One region of the Vibrio nomapromontoriensis genome, then DNA from elsewhere that is predicted to be linked to it. Evidence: predicted binding sites of a transcription regulator. Region 1 holds the regulator's gene; each other region holds the start of a gene.
The links. Region 1 encodes CRP, which controls carbon source genes, mostly activating them, when cyclic AMP is high. Its sites were predicted from a motif close to TGTGANNNNNNTCACA; they were not measured.
Positions count from the first base shown of each region.

Region 2: rppH (RNA pyrophosphohydrolase) is a predicted target of CRP. The motif match lies at 1,560-1,575, and genes of this name have one in related genera.
Region 3: cdd (cytidine deaminase) is a predicted target of CRP. The motif match lies at 2,202-2,217, and genes of this name have one in related genera.
Region 4: mlc (sugar metabolism global transcriptional regulator Mlc) is a predicted target of CRP. The motif match lies at 1,665-1,680, and genes of this name have one in related genera.

Region 1 is NZ_JAKJSS010000017.1:105,110-109,041, forward strand. Features, by position in the region: gene astD (succinylglutamate-semialdehyde dehydrogenase) at 1-799, shown strand, start outside; gene L4D05_RS20380 (DUF1338 domain-containing protein) at 810-1,601, shown strand; gene crp (cAMP-activated global transcriptional regulator CRP) at 1,670-2,302, opposite strand; gene L4D05_RS20390 (phosphoribulokinase) at 2,547-3,416, opposite strand; gene L4D05_RS20395 (YheU family protein) at 3,652-3,864, opposite strand; gene L4D05_RS20400 (hydrolase) at 3,926-3,932, opposite strand, start outside.
Region 2 is NZ_JAKJSS010000015.1:119,239-123,170, forward strand. Features, by position in the region: gene L4D05_RS19040 (DUF6482 family protein) at 132-440, shown strand; gene mutH (DNA mismatch repair endonuclease MutH) at 432-1,106, opposite strand; gene rppH (RNA pyrophosphohydrolase) at 1,726-2,244, shown strand; gene ptsP (phosphoenolpyruvate--protein phosphotransferase) at 2,247-3,932, shown strand, end outside.
Region 3 is NZ_JAKJSS010000007.1:76,445-80,376, reverse strand. Features, by position in the region: gene purT (formate-dependent phosphoribosylglycinamide formyltransferase) at 1-997, opposite strand, end outside; gene cdd (cytidine deaminase) at 1,202-2,089, opposite strand; gene L4D05_RS04430 (CidB/LrgB family autolysis modulator) at 2,276-2,959, opposite strand; gene L4D05_RS04425 (CidA/LrgA family protein) at 2,959-3,324, opposite strand; gene sbcB (exodeoxyribonuclease I) at 3,465-3,932, opposite strand, start outside.
Region 4 is NZ_JAKJSS010000007.1:640,210-644,141, reverse strand. Features, by position in the region: gene L4D05_RS07015 (outer membrane protein) at 1-52, opposite strand, end outside; gene cydH (cytochrome bd-I oxidase subunit CydH) at 222-314, shown strand; gene L4D05_RS07005 (patatin-like phospholipase family protein) at 322-1,485, shown strand; gene mlc (sugar metabolism global transcriptional regulator Mlc) at 1,756-2,973, shown strand; gene L4D05_RS06995 (chemotaxis protein CheV) at 3,127-3,932, shown strand, end outside.

The sequences.
Region 1 (3,932 bases):
TAGCGCGAATACTGGGCACGTATTACATCGTCAATTTGCCGGTCAGCCTGACAAAATGTTGGCCTTGGAAATGGGCGGCAACAACCCGTTGGTTGTGAGTGACGCTTATGGTGAGCTTGATGCGACGGTCTACACTATTATCCAATCTGCTTATATTAGTGCCGGACAGCGTTGTACCTGTGCACGTCGTTTGTATGTGCCGTTTGGCGATAAAGGTGACCAACTTGTTGACGCATTAGTGGCCGCGATAGCCAAGATTCGGATTGATGAGCCATTCGCCACGCCTGCGCCTTTCATGGGGCCGCAGATTTCCATGCAGGCTGCTCAGCATATTATTCAGGCACAAGCGGCGCTGCAATCGCTAGGTGGCAAGAGCTTAGTGGAATCGAAACAATTACAGGCCGCGTTTGTGACGCCAGGTTTGATCGATGCCACGGCAATAGCGACGTTACCGGATGAAGAATACTTCGGCCCATTATTGCAGCTTGTGCGTTACGAAACGCTACCACAAGCTGTTGAGCTTGCTAATGACACTCGATTTGGTTTATCGGCGGGCCTGATTTCAACCAATGATGATGAGTGGCTGTATTTTGTTGACCATATTCGCGCAGGTATTGTGAATCGCAACCGTCAGCTAACCGGAGCAAGTGGTGATGCACCATTTGGTGGTCCGGGTGCGTCAGGTAACTTGCGACCAAGCGCTTATTATGCGGCAGATTACTGCGCTTACCCGATGGCGTCGATGGAAGGGGAGCAAACAGTGCTGCCTGCGACATTAAGCCCAGGTCTCGATCTTTAAGGAGCAAAAGATGACGGCAGAACAATTATTTGAGCAGTTGTGGCAAGACTACACTCAGCGATTATGTCCTTCAGCAGCAAAAGTACAGGCGTTGTTGAAAGAGGGGGAGGCACTGATCAATGATCATATCGCGTTGCGTACCTTTAATCTCTCGCCCGTGGGCATTGAAATATTGGCAAAACCGTTTCTTAAGCTTGGTTATCAACAAGCGGGTGAGTATGACTTTGCAGCGAAAAAACTGTCTGCGATTCACCTACAACATAGTGATGAGTCATTGCCGAAAGTGTTTATTAGTGAGCTTCGCGTTGAACAGTGCTCAGCAGAGCTGCAAGCCATTGTGGCAAAACTCGTTAGCCAAGTAGATAACTTGCAGTTGGCCGCTGAAGACTTTCTGTTTGGTGGACGTATGTGGGCGCTCAGTTATGACGATTATCAAACGTTAGCCAAAGAGAGTGAGTATGCTTCTTGGCTTGCTGCACATGGTTTTGGTGCCAACCACTTTACTGTTAGTGTGAATCAGCTTAATCGTTTTGGAGAAGTGAGTGAGGTCAATAACTATTTGCGCCAAGCAGGTTTTGATATCAATGAGTCTGGTGGTGAAGTGAAAGGATCGCCAGAGGTCCTTCTTGAGCAATCTTCGACGATGGCAGACAAAGTGGGCGTATCATTTTCAGATGGGGAACAGCAGATACCTGGTGGTTTTTATGAATTTGCTAAGCGCTACAAAATGAACGACAACAAGTATTATCAAGGCTTTGTCGCAGCGTCAGCCGATAAGATTTTTGAGAGCACGCATCAATAGGTTATCAGAGTTAACGTCTAATAAAAAAGCCACCTTGCGGTGGCTTTTTGAGTATCTAAAGGCGTCGATTAACGAGTGCCGTAGACCACAATAGTCTTACCGTGAGCAGAAATAAGGTTCTGCTCTTCCAGCATCTTAAGAATACGTCCTACTGTCTCACGAGAACAACCAACGATTTGGCCGATTTCTTGACGAGTAATCTTGATTTGCATGCCGTCAGGGTGAGTCATTGCATCAGGTTGTTTCGCTAGGTTAAGTAGCGTCTGAGCAATACGACCCGTTACGTCAAGGAACGCAAGGTCACCCACTTTCTGGCTTGTCACTTGTAGGCGACTTGCCATCTGAGAAGATAAGCGCATGAGAATATCAGGGTTAACTTGGATAAGTTGACGGAATTTCTTAAATGAAATCTCAGCCACTTCACAAGGTGATTTAGCTCGCACCCACGCTGTACGTTCTTGGTCTTCTTCAAATAGGCCTAGTTCACCGATGAAGTCACCTTGGTTAAGGTAAGACAAGATCATCTCTTTGCCTTCTTCATCTTTAATAAGTACAGCAACAGAACCTTTTACGATGTAGTAAAGTGTTTCTGCCTTCTCGCCCGCATGAATCAACGTGCTTTTTGAAGGGTACTTGTGAATATGACAATGTGAAAGGAACCACTCTAGCGTTGGGTCGGTTTGAGGTTTACCTAGAACCATATTTCTTACTTCCTCTGCAGGGTATGCTTGCTGCTTTCCATATATAATAGCAAGTCCATTGTGTTAGGACTTACTAGCATAAAAGCACTTTGAAGATGGCGCAAGCGATCTTCTGTTTCAAAGAAATAGTATCCTTTTTTGCGCGGACTTTCTTGATTTTAATCGTGTCATCAGACCATTTTTCTATACAAAACTGTGCACATGATCACGGTATAAAAAATCATCTAAGTTTAGGCGCAAAAAACTAACCTATTTTCCCTGTTTCTATTAACTGCTGTAGTATAGGTCGGACGATTAATTCCATCGCAAAGCTCATTTTTCCACCAGGCACGACAATGGTGTTGTGACGTGACATAAACGATCCATCTATCATGGCAAGCAGGTAAGGATAGTCGACATTTTTTATCCCTCGTAAGCGAATGACCACAAAACTTTCATCAAGGCTTGGGATTCCTTTGGCATTGAGTGGGTTTGAGGTGTCGACAGTCGGTACGCGCTGAAAGTTGATATGAGTGCGCGAAAACTGCGGGGTAATGTAGCTTAGGTAGTCATCCATTGAACGTACGATTGAGTCGGTCACCGCTTCGCGAGAGTGACCTCTGTCACGCGTATCGCGTACGAACTTTTGAATCCACTCAAGGTTGACGATAGGTACCATGCCAATCAGTAGATCAACATGCTGAGCGGCATTGATTGCACCATCAACGACGCCGCCATGCAAACCTTCATAAAATAAAACATCGGAGTTTTCTGGTAAATCCTGCCAAGGCGTAAAAGTCCCGGGCATTTGATTGTAAGGGACCGCTTCATCAAACGTATGCAGGTAACGTCTAAATTGACCCACTCCGTTTTGCCCGTAGTTTTTAAAGAAGGTTTCGAGTGCAGGAAAGTCATTCGCTTGGGGGCCAAAATAACTGATGTGCTTTCCTTGTTCTTTCGCTTTACGGATCTCTACGTCCATTTCTGGACGCGTAAAGCGGTGAAAGCTATCACCTTCAATGAAAGCAGGTTTGATGCTCATCATATTGAACATCTTGCGGAACGCTTCTGACGTTGTTGTGGTACCGGCTCCTGAGGAGCCTGTCACCGCGATAATCGGGTGTTTGGCTGACATAACACTTCCTGTGTAATTTTCTAGTTATTGTCTCTTCCTGTGTGTGGGAGAGAGTTATCGTGAAACTGATGCCGAGTCTTAAAGCTTAAATCTTAGATCTTAAACTTTCGAGCTTAAACCATGGTGCCGCGATGTTAGCGCCAATGGACATCGCTATCGTCGACGTGGCATTTTCAAATAATGAGAGGCTTACTATAGCACTTCATTACGCGACGCGTGTCCAAAGGCGGGACATTTACAGCGAGTGACGCAATTTGATGTCGACCGTTTCATGCAGTTCAGAGAAAACAATGACGGCTTCGCCTGACTCGAGTTGGCCTCTGACGTGTGCAAGTTTGTCGGCTAGACTGAATTCGCTTTCACCGTAATCTGTTCCCTCTCGCAACACAAATTCTTGGATCAGATTATCCAATGTTTCAGGCGCGATTTGTTGCCATGGAATGATCATAAATACCTCTCTCTTTCATGATGGCGAGAGTATATCAGAGTTCGTGAGTTCTTAAGTTAAATCAAGAT
Region 2 (3,932 bases), on a different contig from region 1:
CTATACCGCTTTTATCTAAAACTTCTGTTTAATTCCGACACTTCTGAATTTCTTTTACTAAACTGTAGTTTATTAATAAAGAATTAAAGCAATAAAGCATTGTCCACATGGATGACTAAAGGAGGTGGAATATGCAAAAACATCAGCTCGATCGGTGGTTACATGGGTATCATAAAGACAGCTATACCCCACCTAAACTCTTTGTAATTGGTTGTGCTGATATTTCACATTATTTATTAGCAGTGGAATATAAACATAAACTAGAACCGATTAAGGAAGATGATGAACCTATTCATTTTGAGTCCCTTGATTCAGTAAAAGAAGTGTTACAAAAACTGGGTGTTGAAAAGGCCTATCTTCGTTTACACAACGCCTATGATGAATGTGGTAGTGCAGGGGAAATGAATCGTTACTGCGATATCGAACTGAAACTACATTGAACGACTAAAGTAGGTCTCAAGAATGTAAGCCGTGAACTTGGCTCTTAGATAGAAACCACGTGGTAAGGTTTTGATAGGTTGACCGTTTACTCCATAAGCGCCAGTCGTTACGCGACTGTTAGCGGCTTTTGGTCGTATCTGCAAGATTTCACCATTGTGCGCAGTAAGTTGATTGATTTGACCTAGCGTGATGTGTTCCATCAACTCTTCCCAATCATTTTTTAGCATTAGTTCTTCTGCTGCTGACGGGCTCCAAATTAAAGGTGACCCTACTCGTCGCTCTGCGACCGGAATTTCTCTTTCACCCTCTACCGGCAACCAAAGCACGCGCGATAATTTATTACGAATGTGGCTGCGCTCCCATGTCAGTCCGTGCACACCAACAAGTGGGGCGACGCAGACAAATGTCGATTCTAATGGTGTTCCTGAATAACTAATCGGAATGCTTTTAAGCTCTATACCGATGTCGGGAAAATCTTGGGTTGGCTTACTCCCCGCTTTTGCGCCAAGGTGCCATTCCAACAATTGTCCAACCCAACCTTTATCTCGTTTTAGTGTTTCTGGGACGTGCATTTTCGCTTCTTGTGCGAGTTCACCAAATGTCAGGCCAGCAATGGCTCGGGCTCGGGCAAGTAATTCGGCTTCAGATGTTGGGGTTGCTTTCATAATAATGAATGTAATAAAGATGAATGACCCGTTTAGTTTACCATGGAGTATGGTGGCTGCCTGTACAAAAAAAGATCACAAGAGAGGCGGTTTGGATCTATGTATGAGTTATCCACAGCTTGATTTTTTATTTCTTTTATCTTTGATTGTCTGTATGAATAAACAGGTATACTGGTGAAACTAATGCTTGATTATTCGTGATTGATAAAATTGTTAGCTTACTGAGTGTGGATAAGCTTGCCTTTGGTCGATCTTTGACCGATCTAAGATCCTGCTTTGAAGTGCAGATCTATTTACGCTCTATATTTCTCCGTGCCTGTTTAATGCGTTGTTATTACTGGGTTTATTTTTTGGTGGTGATTTTTATCATGATGATGAGTAAGAAAACACTGATGAGTTAGAGTAGAAGATCAAAGATTCTTCACATGGTTATTCACAGAAAAGGTGAATAAATGTGGTCTAGGTCTCATTGTGATGTTGATAAGTAATGCAGTGAGCAAAACTTATCCATAGAAGTTCGATTAACTGGTAAATGTTCAAATTTACGGATGTCTACGTTTGCTCAACTTGGGGATATGTGGAAAAATCAAGGTAATGAAAATTTAATTGAGGTTGGCCAGTGATAGATGGCGATGGTTACCGACTAAATGTGGGTATTGTAATCTGTAACAACCATGGTCAGGTCTTCTGGGCTAAACGATACGGGCAACACTCATGGCAGTTTCCTCAGGGCGGTATTGACGAAGGTGAATCCCCTGAGCAGGCCATGTTCCGAGAATTATACGAAGAAGTCGGGTTAACAAAAGATGATGTAAAAATTGTCGGTGTTAGCCGCCATTGGCTAAGGTATAAGCTACCTAAACGATTGGTTCGTTGGGACTCGAAGCCTGTCTGTATTGGACAAAAACAGAAATGGTTCTTACTGCGTTTAGATTGTGATGAATCTAAGATTAATATGCAGCGCGGTAGCACCCCTGAGTTTGATGGTTGGCGTTGGGTAAGTTATTGGTATCCTGTTAGGCAAGTTGTCTCTTTTAAGCGTGATGTGTATCGTCGTGCGATGAAAGAATTTGCTTCTCTCGCAATGCCTTTTAAGGAACGTAAGTTTAAAGGCAAAAGAAAACACCGAAGAGGGTAAGTATGCTTTCGCAACTAAGGGAAATAGTTGAGCACGTATCTAAAGAAGATAATGTGCATGTGGCCCTCGAAATCTTAGTTAAACAGACTTGTGCAGCTATGCATACGGAATGCTGCACAATTTATCTGGCTAACGAGCAGCAACAGCGCTTAGAGCTTATGGCGACCCAAGGCCTAACGTTTCAAGGTGATACTATCCATATCAACTTTGACGAAGGTCTGGTAGGGCTAGTAAAGCGCACGGCTGAGCCGATCAATATCGCGCAAGCGGCCAAGCATTCCGCATTTAAATTTTTCCCTCAGCTAGGGGAAGATACCTACAATGCATTTCTAGGAACCCCTATCATTCACCGCAAGCAGGTGCTAGGGGTGCTTGTTATTCAACAAAAACAATCCCGTCAATTTAGTGAAACAGAAGAATCGTTTTTAGTAACACTTGCGGCGCAAGTTGCGGTACTTATTGCCCATGCCAAATCACAAGGGCTTGGTTTTTTTGACGATAATCAGCTAACGGTGGTTAAAGGAATTGCGGCTTCTTCAGGGGTTGCAATCGGTCCTATGTGGTGGGACAACACGCAGCCTGAGCTAAGTAACGTATTTCCAGCCTCTGCGTTAGATATAAATCGTGAACAAGAGCTGCTATCGCTTGCTATTGATAATGCCTTAGCAGATTTCAAGCGAATGCGTAAGAAGCTGGATCTTGAACTCAACAAAGATGCGTTAGCAATATTTGATCTCTTTACCCATTTGCTGAATGATCCCATGTTGCGAAAAGATCTGAAAATTCAGATAGCAAAGGGGGATAGAGCCGATTGGGCACTTCGCCAAGTGGTAGAGAGTTATGCGAACCGTTTTGCCAAAATGTCCGACATTTACCTTCGTGAGCGAGCACAAGATGTTCGAGAGCTCGGTCAGCGATTATTATTTTTCCTCCACAATTCTGAACAGCCAGTACACGAATTTTCTGAGCCGATAATTTTGGTTGTTAGAGAGCTAACCGCCTCTATTTTAGCGTCAGTACCCAAAGATAAGTTGCTTGCGGTCGTATCGCTTGAGGGTGCAGCGAACTCCCATGCGGCTATCTTATCTCGAGCAATGGGCATACCTGCGGTCATGGGCGTGAGTATTAACCCAGAGCTTTTAAGCGGCAAACTGTCAATTGTTGATGGTTATAGCGGTGAGATATTCCCGGATCCAAGCGCAGAGCTGTTAAGCGAATACCGTGAATTGGTGACGGAAGAGAGCGAGTTGTCTCGCATGGTTGAGCAGACGCTTGATTTGAGTGCGGCCACGAAAGATGGTCAACGCATTCAGGTGTTGCTCAACGCTGGATTAAGCGCCGATACCAGCATTTCATTGAACAAGGGTGTCGATGGTGTCGGGCTATATCGAACAGAAATTTCCTTTTTGTTGCAGCAGCAGTTTCCCTCAGAAGAAGAGCAGGTGCAACAATATCGCTCGGTATTACAGGCTTATCCGACGAAACGCGTTGTGATGAGAACGCTGGATATTGGGGGAGATAAGGCGCTGCCGTACCTGCCGATTGAAGAGGATAATCCATTTCTTGGATGGCGCGGTATTCGATTTACGCTCGACCACCCCGATATTTTTCTTATTCAATTACGAGCCATGCTAAGAGCCAGTCAAGGGCTTGATAATCTAAGTATTTTGTTACCAATGGTGACTTCG
Region 3 (3,932 bases), on a different contig from region 1:
GGTTCTCTGAAGTGCCTTGCCCCAAGATAACTGCGGATGCAGACGGTCCGTACTGTGGGATAGCATTAATTGGCATACCGGTAAATGCACGGACGTGAAGAGCAAACTCAGACATTTCTTGGGAAATGAGTGTAACAAGACCCGTATCATGTGGGCGAGGGGACACTTCGTTAAAGATGACTTTATCGCCCTTAACGAACAATTCGACACCAAATAGACCATAGCCACCTAATGCATTGACGACTTGCTCAGCACTGTATTCAGCGGCTTTCTTCGCATTTTCTGACATGACTTGAGGCTGCCAAGATTCTCTGTAGTCGCCATCTTCTTGGCGGTGTCCGATTGGTGCGCAGAAGTACACGCCATCGACAGCTCGAACAGTCAGTAGTGTGATTTCGTAATCAAAATCTATAAAGCCCTCAACAATGACACGTCCAGCCCCCGTACGACCGCCTTCTTGAGCGTATTTCCACGCGTTATCAATATCTTCTTTAGTTTTGATAACACTTTGTCCTTTACCCGATGAGCTCATTACAGGTTTTACGACACATGGTATGCCAACAAATTCAACGGCACTGACGAAATCGTCGTAGTTATCTGCAAAGCGATAAGGCGAAGTGTTTAAACCTAGCTCTTCCGCGGCAAGGCGACGGATCCCCTCACGATTCATTGTCAGCTTAGTCGCGTTAGCGGTTGGAACGACGTTTAGGCCTTGTTTTTCTAACTCAACGAGCTTATCTGTCGCAATCGCTTCAATCTCGGGTACGACGTAGTCTGGTTGTTCTTTCTGAATCAGAGCCTCTAGTGCATCACCATCAAGCATGTCTAGTACGTAGCTACGGTGAGCAACCTGCATGGCTGGCGCATCTGGGTATCGATCGCAAGCGATGACTTCTAAGCCTAAACGTTGGCATTCGATGGCGACTTCTTTACCAAGCTCACCGGAGCCTAGCAATAACACACGGGTAGCACTTTCACGAGTTGCGGTACCAAACATATAAAATCCTTGCACATTCTTCAGGAAAATTTGGGTGAATCATACTGGATTTTACAAGGAAAGCAAACGTTTGCGCTGGTGTTTTTATTGGTGGAAGTAAGGAGGGTTTATTCGTAGAGATGTAGGGGTGTCCGCGGCTGAAGCCATGGACACCAATAGAGGAGCAAATACTAGGTTACTGAATATTTATTGATAAACACAAACTTAAATCGTCGCGTACTCAATTTGAATATCAGGGTTAATAGCCTCTAATGTGGCTTGAGTATCAGCAAGGTGGCTAATTTTACCGTTGGCGAGCTCTACTAACGCAGCGGTTTTAATGTCATTGATTGATTTACCTGCCAACAACAGTTGTCCAAGTGCAACTTGTAGCGGTGGTAGACTAGGGTTGAAAGCTGCATTTTCAGCATAGGCACCTTGAAAAGTGCTGCCACCGTTCAGCTCAACTGAGACACCGCTAAGGTTACTCGTATAAGGGGCGTGGCTACGATTCAGTGCAACCAGCGCTTTTTCCATTAGGGTGCTGACGTTATCAATAGAATTATTGTGTTTAACTGGTGTCATCAATCCTTCAGTGATCCCGAGATCTTTAGGGCCAAACGATTCAGGTAGGTATTCTTGTAATGTCTTTGCGTCACGTTCAGGCAATTGGATAACAAGATCTTGAGCGGTGGTAAGCTCGTTCATAAACTGACGACAGTGACCGCAAGGACTGAAGTTAATGGTAATGTCTTTTACGCCGGTCTCGCCTTTCATCCATGCGTGGCTGATTGCGGACTGTTCGGCATGAACAGTCTGGCCAAGTTGCGCGCCAAGAAACTCCATATTTGCACCAAAATAGAGTTTGCCTGATAACCCTCTCACGATAGCTCCAACATAAAAGTCGGAAATAGGTGCGTATGAGTACGCAGCTGCGAAAGGCAGCAATGCAACGCGTAATTCGTTATCGGCGAGCCCAGACACAGATAATAACGCCTCGAACTGTGCTGGAGTTAATGTAGCGTCGAAATTTTCGTGAGTGACGATAGGCTTTAGGTATCGACTAATAGCTTCTGGTGCTTCGGCTAACACTGAATCGAAACGATCCGTCATGCTTGTTCCTCTAATTTGGCTAATGTGTTTTTATTCATTCTATGTAACTTAGTGAAAAAATAGAGTGATGAAGATCACTCTATTTGATGTAACGATGGTTAACATTTCACAATTAGAGTGATGTCACACCATTGTTGCACTGAGGTTTACGATTTGAGCAACGGACATCTCGTCGATGAGCTGGCTTCACATTAATTGCCCTAGCCAAAGCGAAAATGCAAAAAATGAAGGTGCGAGCACTGAGGTTATGACACCGCAAATAACCAAAGCGAGAGAGCTGAATGCAGCATCTTTTGAATCTTTCTCTGCGCAAGTTGCGGTTCCTAATGCGTGAGAGACGGTTCCCATTGTTAACCCTTTGGCAATAGGGTGAGTCACACCGAGTAATTGATAGAGTGGGTAAGCTAAGATGGCACCAAATAGTCCAACGAGTAAGACGAGGATAGCAGCAATAGCCGGTTCTCCACCTAAATGGCTGGACACTTCCATCGCGATTGGGGTGGTGACAGATTTACCCAACAAGCTTGCGACTAATGTCATGTCAGCACCTAGCCACACTGCGATTAGCGAGGCGGTGAACATTGACCCAATACTACCAACGCTGCAGGCTAGAAGAATAATGCGCCAATTGGCTCGAATCTGAGGTATTTGTTCATACAGTGGATAGGCAAGGGCGACAACCGCGGGTTGCAGAAGAAAGCTTATCCATTCGTTGTCTTGATAATAAGTGTCAAATGGTACGTTGAAAGCAAGCAGTACCGGAATCAATATGACGATGCTAATAAGTAGCGGGTTGAACAATGGGTTCTTTACTTTCTGAGCGATAAAGCGAGCGAAAAAGAACACAATAATGGTCGCAAAAATCCACATTATTTATTCCCCTTCTTTAGAAAACGGTCAAGGAAGACAGAGAGCCCAATGAGGACGATCATCGTGCCACCAATTGCGCTGGCTAATATAGGCAATGCGTTGTTAATTAAGGTGTCGAAGTGGTTCATCAATCCGACACTGACGGGCACAAAAAGCAAAATCATATAGCGAATAAATGCATGGGCACCAGGCTGTACGACTTTGACTGGAATAACCCCGGCAGCCATCAGTATAAATAGTAATAACATGCCAAAGACGCTACCTGGGATAGACACATTGAGCAGGGTTTGAATGGTGTTTCCCGCGAACAGTGCAGCAAAAATCACAGTGAATGACAAAATATAATGAAGCGCAGTTTTGATCATGGCACCCTCATTTCGGTTTGGAACTAGTGACAGGTCAGTACTAGTTATCAGTAAAGTTAGTGATTGAATGACGTGCAGTCATAGATAATTCACGTATGGATGCGCTATGAAAGCCTCCATATGTGACGGTTGGGCAAGTTCTACGAGACTAGCTTTTCAACATAGCGGTAGACGGATTTCAATACCGTCATTTTTTGCTCGTCAGATTCGTTGTCTAGTACCAGATTTTCAAGACCAAGCATGTAGTCTTCAATTCGGTTTTCAAATTGTTCTCTACAATGGTTTGCCCACTTCAATTGTTCATGTTCGTCGAGTGTCCAAGGATAGTGGCGAGCACGATATCTGAAAAGTAACGGCTCAATTCTTGAATCACTAAATGAGATGTCTAGCGCCGCCAGATTATTCGGTTCGGTTTCTAGAATAATATCCATTGCCGCGCGATCAGATGGAGAGAAGAACGCACTATAGAGTTGAGTATCTACATCGTTGTCGTTATCAAACTCACGTTCGATGTTGTATAGCCCGATAAGTTTTTCACGAATTTCAGGGTTCTGCTTAAGACGTGAGAGATTGGTAAGACATTGCTGGCGGTCTATTCCAATGATTTC
Region 4 (3,932 bases), on a different contig from region 1:
TGGCAATTAAAACAAAGAAAGTGGCGATGATCTGGCTAATAAACTTAGTCATAAGGCTTCTCCTTCATTGAGCTGATGGTGTTTGTGTCATTAGCGTAATTGACCAGTTTGTACTAACGTTTAAACATAGTGTGACAGTAACATCATAATTTTGAAGTCGTTATTTCCGTATTGGTATACTGTGTCACAATAGTAAACACAATGTTACATTTGGAGGTTGTATGGACTTTAATTTAAAAATGGCGCTTAGTATTACTACAATAGCATTTTCTATCATTCTTGCTTTTGGCTTCACTGCAATTTTGGCCGCTTAGCTACGTTATGGCAAATACAGGTGTGGTAACGGACTCCCATGCTGCTATTGATCCTAAACGCTTTAGACAGTACGTAGGAGGTAAGACTGCGCTAATTGCACAAGGAGGAGGACAGCGTAGTATTTTTACCTCTGGTGTTCTTGATTCTTTTCTACTTTCTAACTTTGACCCTTTTGATGAGTTTTATGGTACCTCGGCAGGGGCGCTTAACCTGTGTGCGTATTTGGCGCGTCAACCTGGTTTGGGGCGAGCATTTCTGCTGGATTTAACTACGGATCCACAATTTTTTAATGTCTTCAGTTTTATCCGTAAGAAGCAGTCACTGAATCTCAAGTGGGCGTTGGATAAATTATATGATTATCCTTATAAGCTTGATATTGATATGGGGCGGCGTTCCATGGGGCATCGGCGAGCTTTTGCGGCTGTGACGGACACTTTAACTCTGAAAGATCACTATTTACCCATGCTACAAGATGATTGGTATTGGGTAATGATGGCGACAAGTGCCATACCAAATTTGTTTGATGGTTCGGTGTCGGTGCATGGACGTGAGTACATTGATGGAGGGGTCTCTGCATCGATTCCGGTTCAGGAGGCATGGCGACAAGAAAATCGTATGATGGTGGTGATTCGTACCGAGGAACAACTCACACAGGAAGAGCCCATCGTATCAGATCAGCCGCAGGTGACTGAGCCGCCAACGTGGTTTCGTGAGTCACTAAATAGTGTTCAACTACAATGGCAAGACAAGTTAGAACAATGGTCTAAGGACTGGAACGGATTCTTTGACCTCCAGCTAAGTAAAGCCGAAGCCCAGAAACATTCTCAGCACCTTAATATGATTAATGGTGGTCGCTGGCTATTTGGTGGCGCTGATATCTATCGCCTTAGTCATGTGTTTGGTGAGAAATTCGATGCTGGTCTTGCGGATATGCTAATGGTGCATTATCAGACTTATTCGTTGACGAGCACCTTTTTATCCTTGCCTCCGGATGACTGTTTCATTATGCAAATAGCGCCAAGCAGAGCGTTGAAAACATCATCGTTGATGAGTAAAAAAGATGACATTTTGCATGATTACCAATTAGGTCTAGAAGCTGGATTTCAGTTTATAGAACACTATCAAAGCCTAGTGACAAAGCCGCAAAACTCAAACCGATTCTTTATCTAAAAAGTCAAAAAACACTGTATCGAAGAGCGCTGAAAATCACTTATTTCTCGTGGATTAATAAGTGCATTTTTAGTAATGCTTTTGGTGTGTTTTTCTTGTGCTGGTGTAATATTCTTTCATTGTTTTAGGCGCAGTTTTGATGAGTAACATGACCTGCACCCCAAACTTTGCCCTATATGCGTGATGTTTGTCACGGCGATTCACCAAACTGCTTCACAATTACTTCGCAAAGTAAAAAAATTGCTAGGTTGTTGTTTTTTGGAGTGCAAGATGTACATGGCTCAACCTGGGCATATCGACCATATCAAGCAGGTCAATGCTGGTCGTGTGTATAAATTAATAGACCAATTTGGGCCTATATCGCGCATCGATTTGTCGAAATTAAGTGGCTTAGCGCCAGCGAGTATTACGAAGATCACGCGAGAACTTATCGCTGCACACCTTATTCATGAAACGGCGGTTCAGGAAGCGATCAGTCGTGGTCGTCCTGCTGTTGGTTTACAAACGAATAATCAAGGATGGCAATTCTTATCGATGCGTCTGGGGCGAGGATATTTAACCATCGCGCTTCATGAGCTTGGTGGGGATGTCCTCATTGATACTAAAATTGAGATTCATGAAGTTGATCAAGATGACGTTATTGCTCGCCTCTTATATGAAATCGAAGAATTTTTTGAAACCTACACCAACGAGCTAGACCGTGTCACCAGTATCGCGCTAACACTGCCTGGTTTAGTCAATACCGATCAGGGTATTGTGCTGCAAATGCCGCATTACAACGTGGCTAACTTCCCGATTGGTGCGGAAATATTTAACGCAACTGGCCTCCCGGTATTTGTCGCGAATGACACCCGTGCATGGGCGCTGGCTGAGAATTTATTTGGTCATTCTCAAGATTGTGATAATTCGGTTCTGATTTCCATTCACCATGGCTTAGGGGCGGGCATTATTCTTGATGGACGCGTGCTACAAGGCCGCCATGGTAACATTGGTGAGCTCGGGCATATTCAGATCGATCGTAACGGATTGGATTGCCACTGTGGCAACAAAGGCTGTTTGGAAACCGTTGCGAGTTCGCAGGCTATTCGACGAGAAGTATCCCAACGCATAGCAAATGGTGAGACGTCAGTATTGGCTGAGCAAGAAGAAATTAGTGTTGAGGCTATTTGTGAGGCCGCCGCCAATGGCGATCCACTTGCTGTGAATGTTATCGAAAAACTAGGGGACAACCTCGGTTCTGCTATCGCGATAGTCATTAACCTCTTTAACCCTGAAAAAGTGTTAATTGGCGGGGTTATTAATCAGGCAAAAGATATTTTATACCCAGCAATTCAACGCTGTATAGAGCAGCAAAGCCTACCCGTTTATACTCAAGATCTTAAATTAGTAGAGTCTCGGTTTTATAAGCAAGCAACGATGCCCGGTGCGGCATTGGTGAAGCAAGCGTTGTATGATGGTGTATTACTCATGAAAGTCATCGAAGGCTAGTCATCGACATTTCTACCGTGTGTATCGAATTTCACTGTGCGTAGGGTGTTTGTTGAGAGTCATAGTTTTGGATGTTTTGTCGCAAAACTTCTTGTCCAAGATGTTGATTACATGAGATAAGGACTCTAGTAACTGTTTTTCCAAGGAAATCTCATGTCGAGCGTATTAAGTTCAGTTGATCAAAGAACGCAGCTGGTGGGTGAAAACCGCCTAGAGCTGCTGATGTTTAACTTAAATAGCCGTCAGACGTTTGCTATTAACGTATTTAAAGTTAAGGAAGTGCTAAAGCTTCCCCCTCTTACTCAACTTCCCGGCTCGCACCCTAGTATTTGTGGCATAGCGTCACTTAGAGGCGTTTCTGTTCCTGTTATTGATTTAAGACGAGCGGTAGGGTTTCCTAGACCCGCAGAGGGCGGAGATCACAACCTAATTATCACCGAATACAATCGTACGGTGCAGGGCTTTTTAGTGGGCGAAGTGAAGAACATCGTTAATACCACATGGACAGAGATTCAGCCTCCTCCAAGAACGGTCGGTCGGGCGAATTATCTCACTGCGATCACTAAGGTAGAGGAAGGAGAACATGTCCATTTAGTTGAAATTATTGATGTTGAGAAAGTACTCGCCGAGATCATTGATTATGACGTTTCTATTTCAGAAGAAACGCTAGACACTGCGTTACTTCCTCATTTAGCTGGTAAAAAAATCTTAATAGTAGATGACTCTTCTACCGCCAGAAATCAAGTTAAGGGTACTTTGGAGCAATTGGGTGTAGAAATTATCGAATGCTTCGATGGTGCTATGGCATTAAGGCTATTGAAGCAATGGTGTGATGAAGGAATTGATGTTTGTTCTGAGCTATTGATGATGATTACTGATGCAGAGATGCCTGAGATGGATGGGTACAAATTGACGCATGAAGTTCGCAATGATCCTCGCATGAGTCAACTCTATATCAC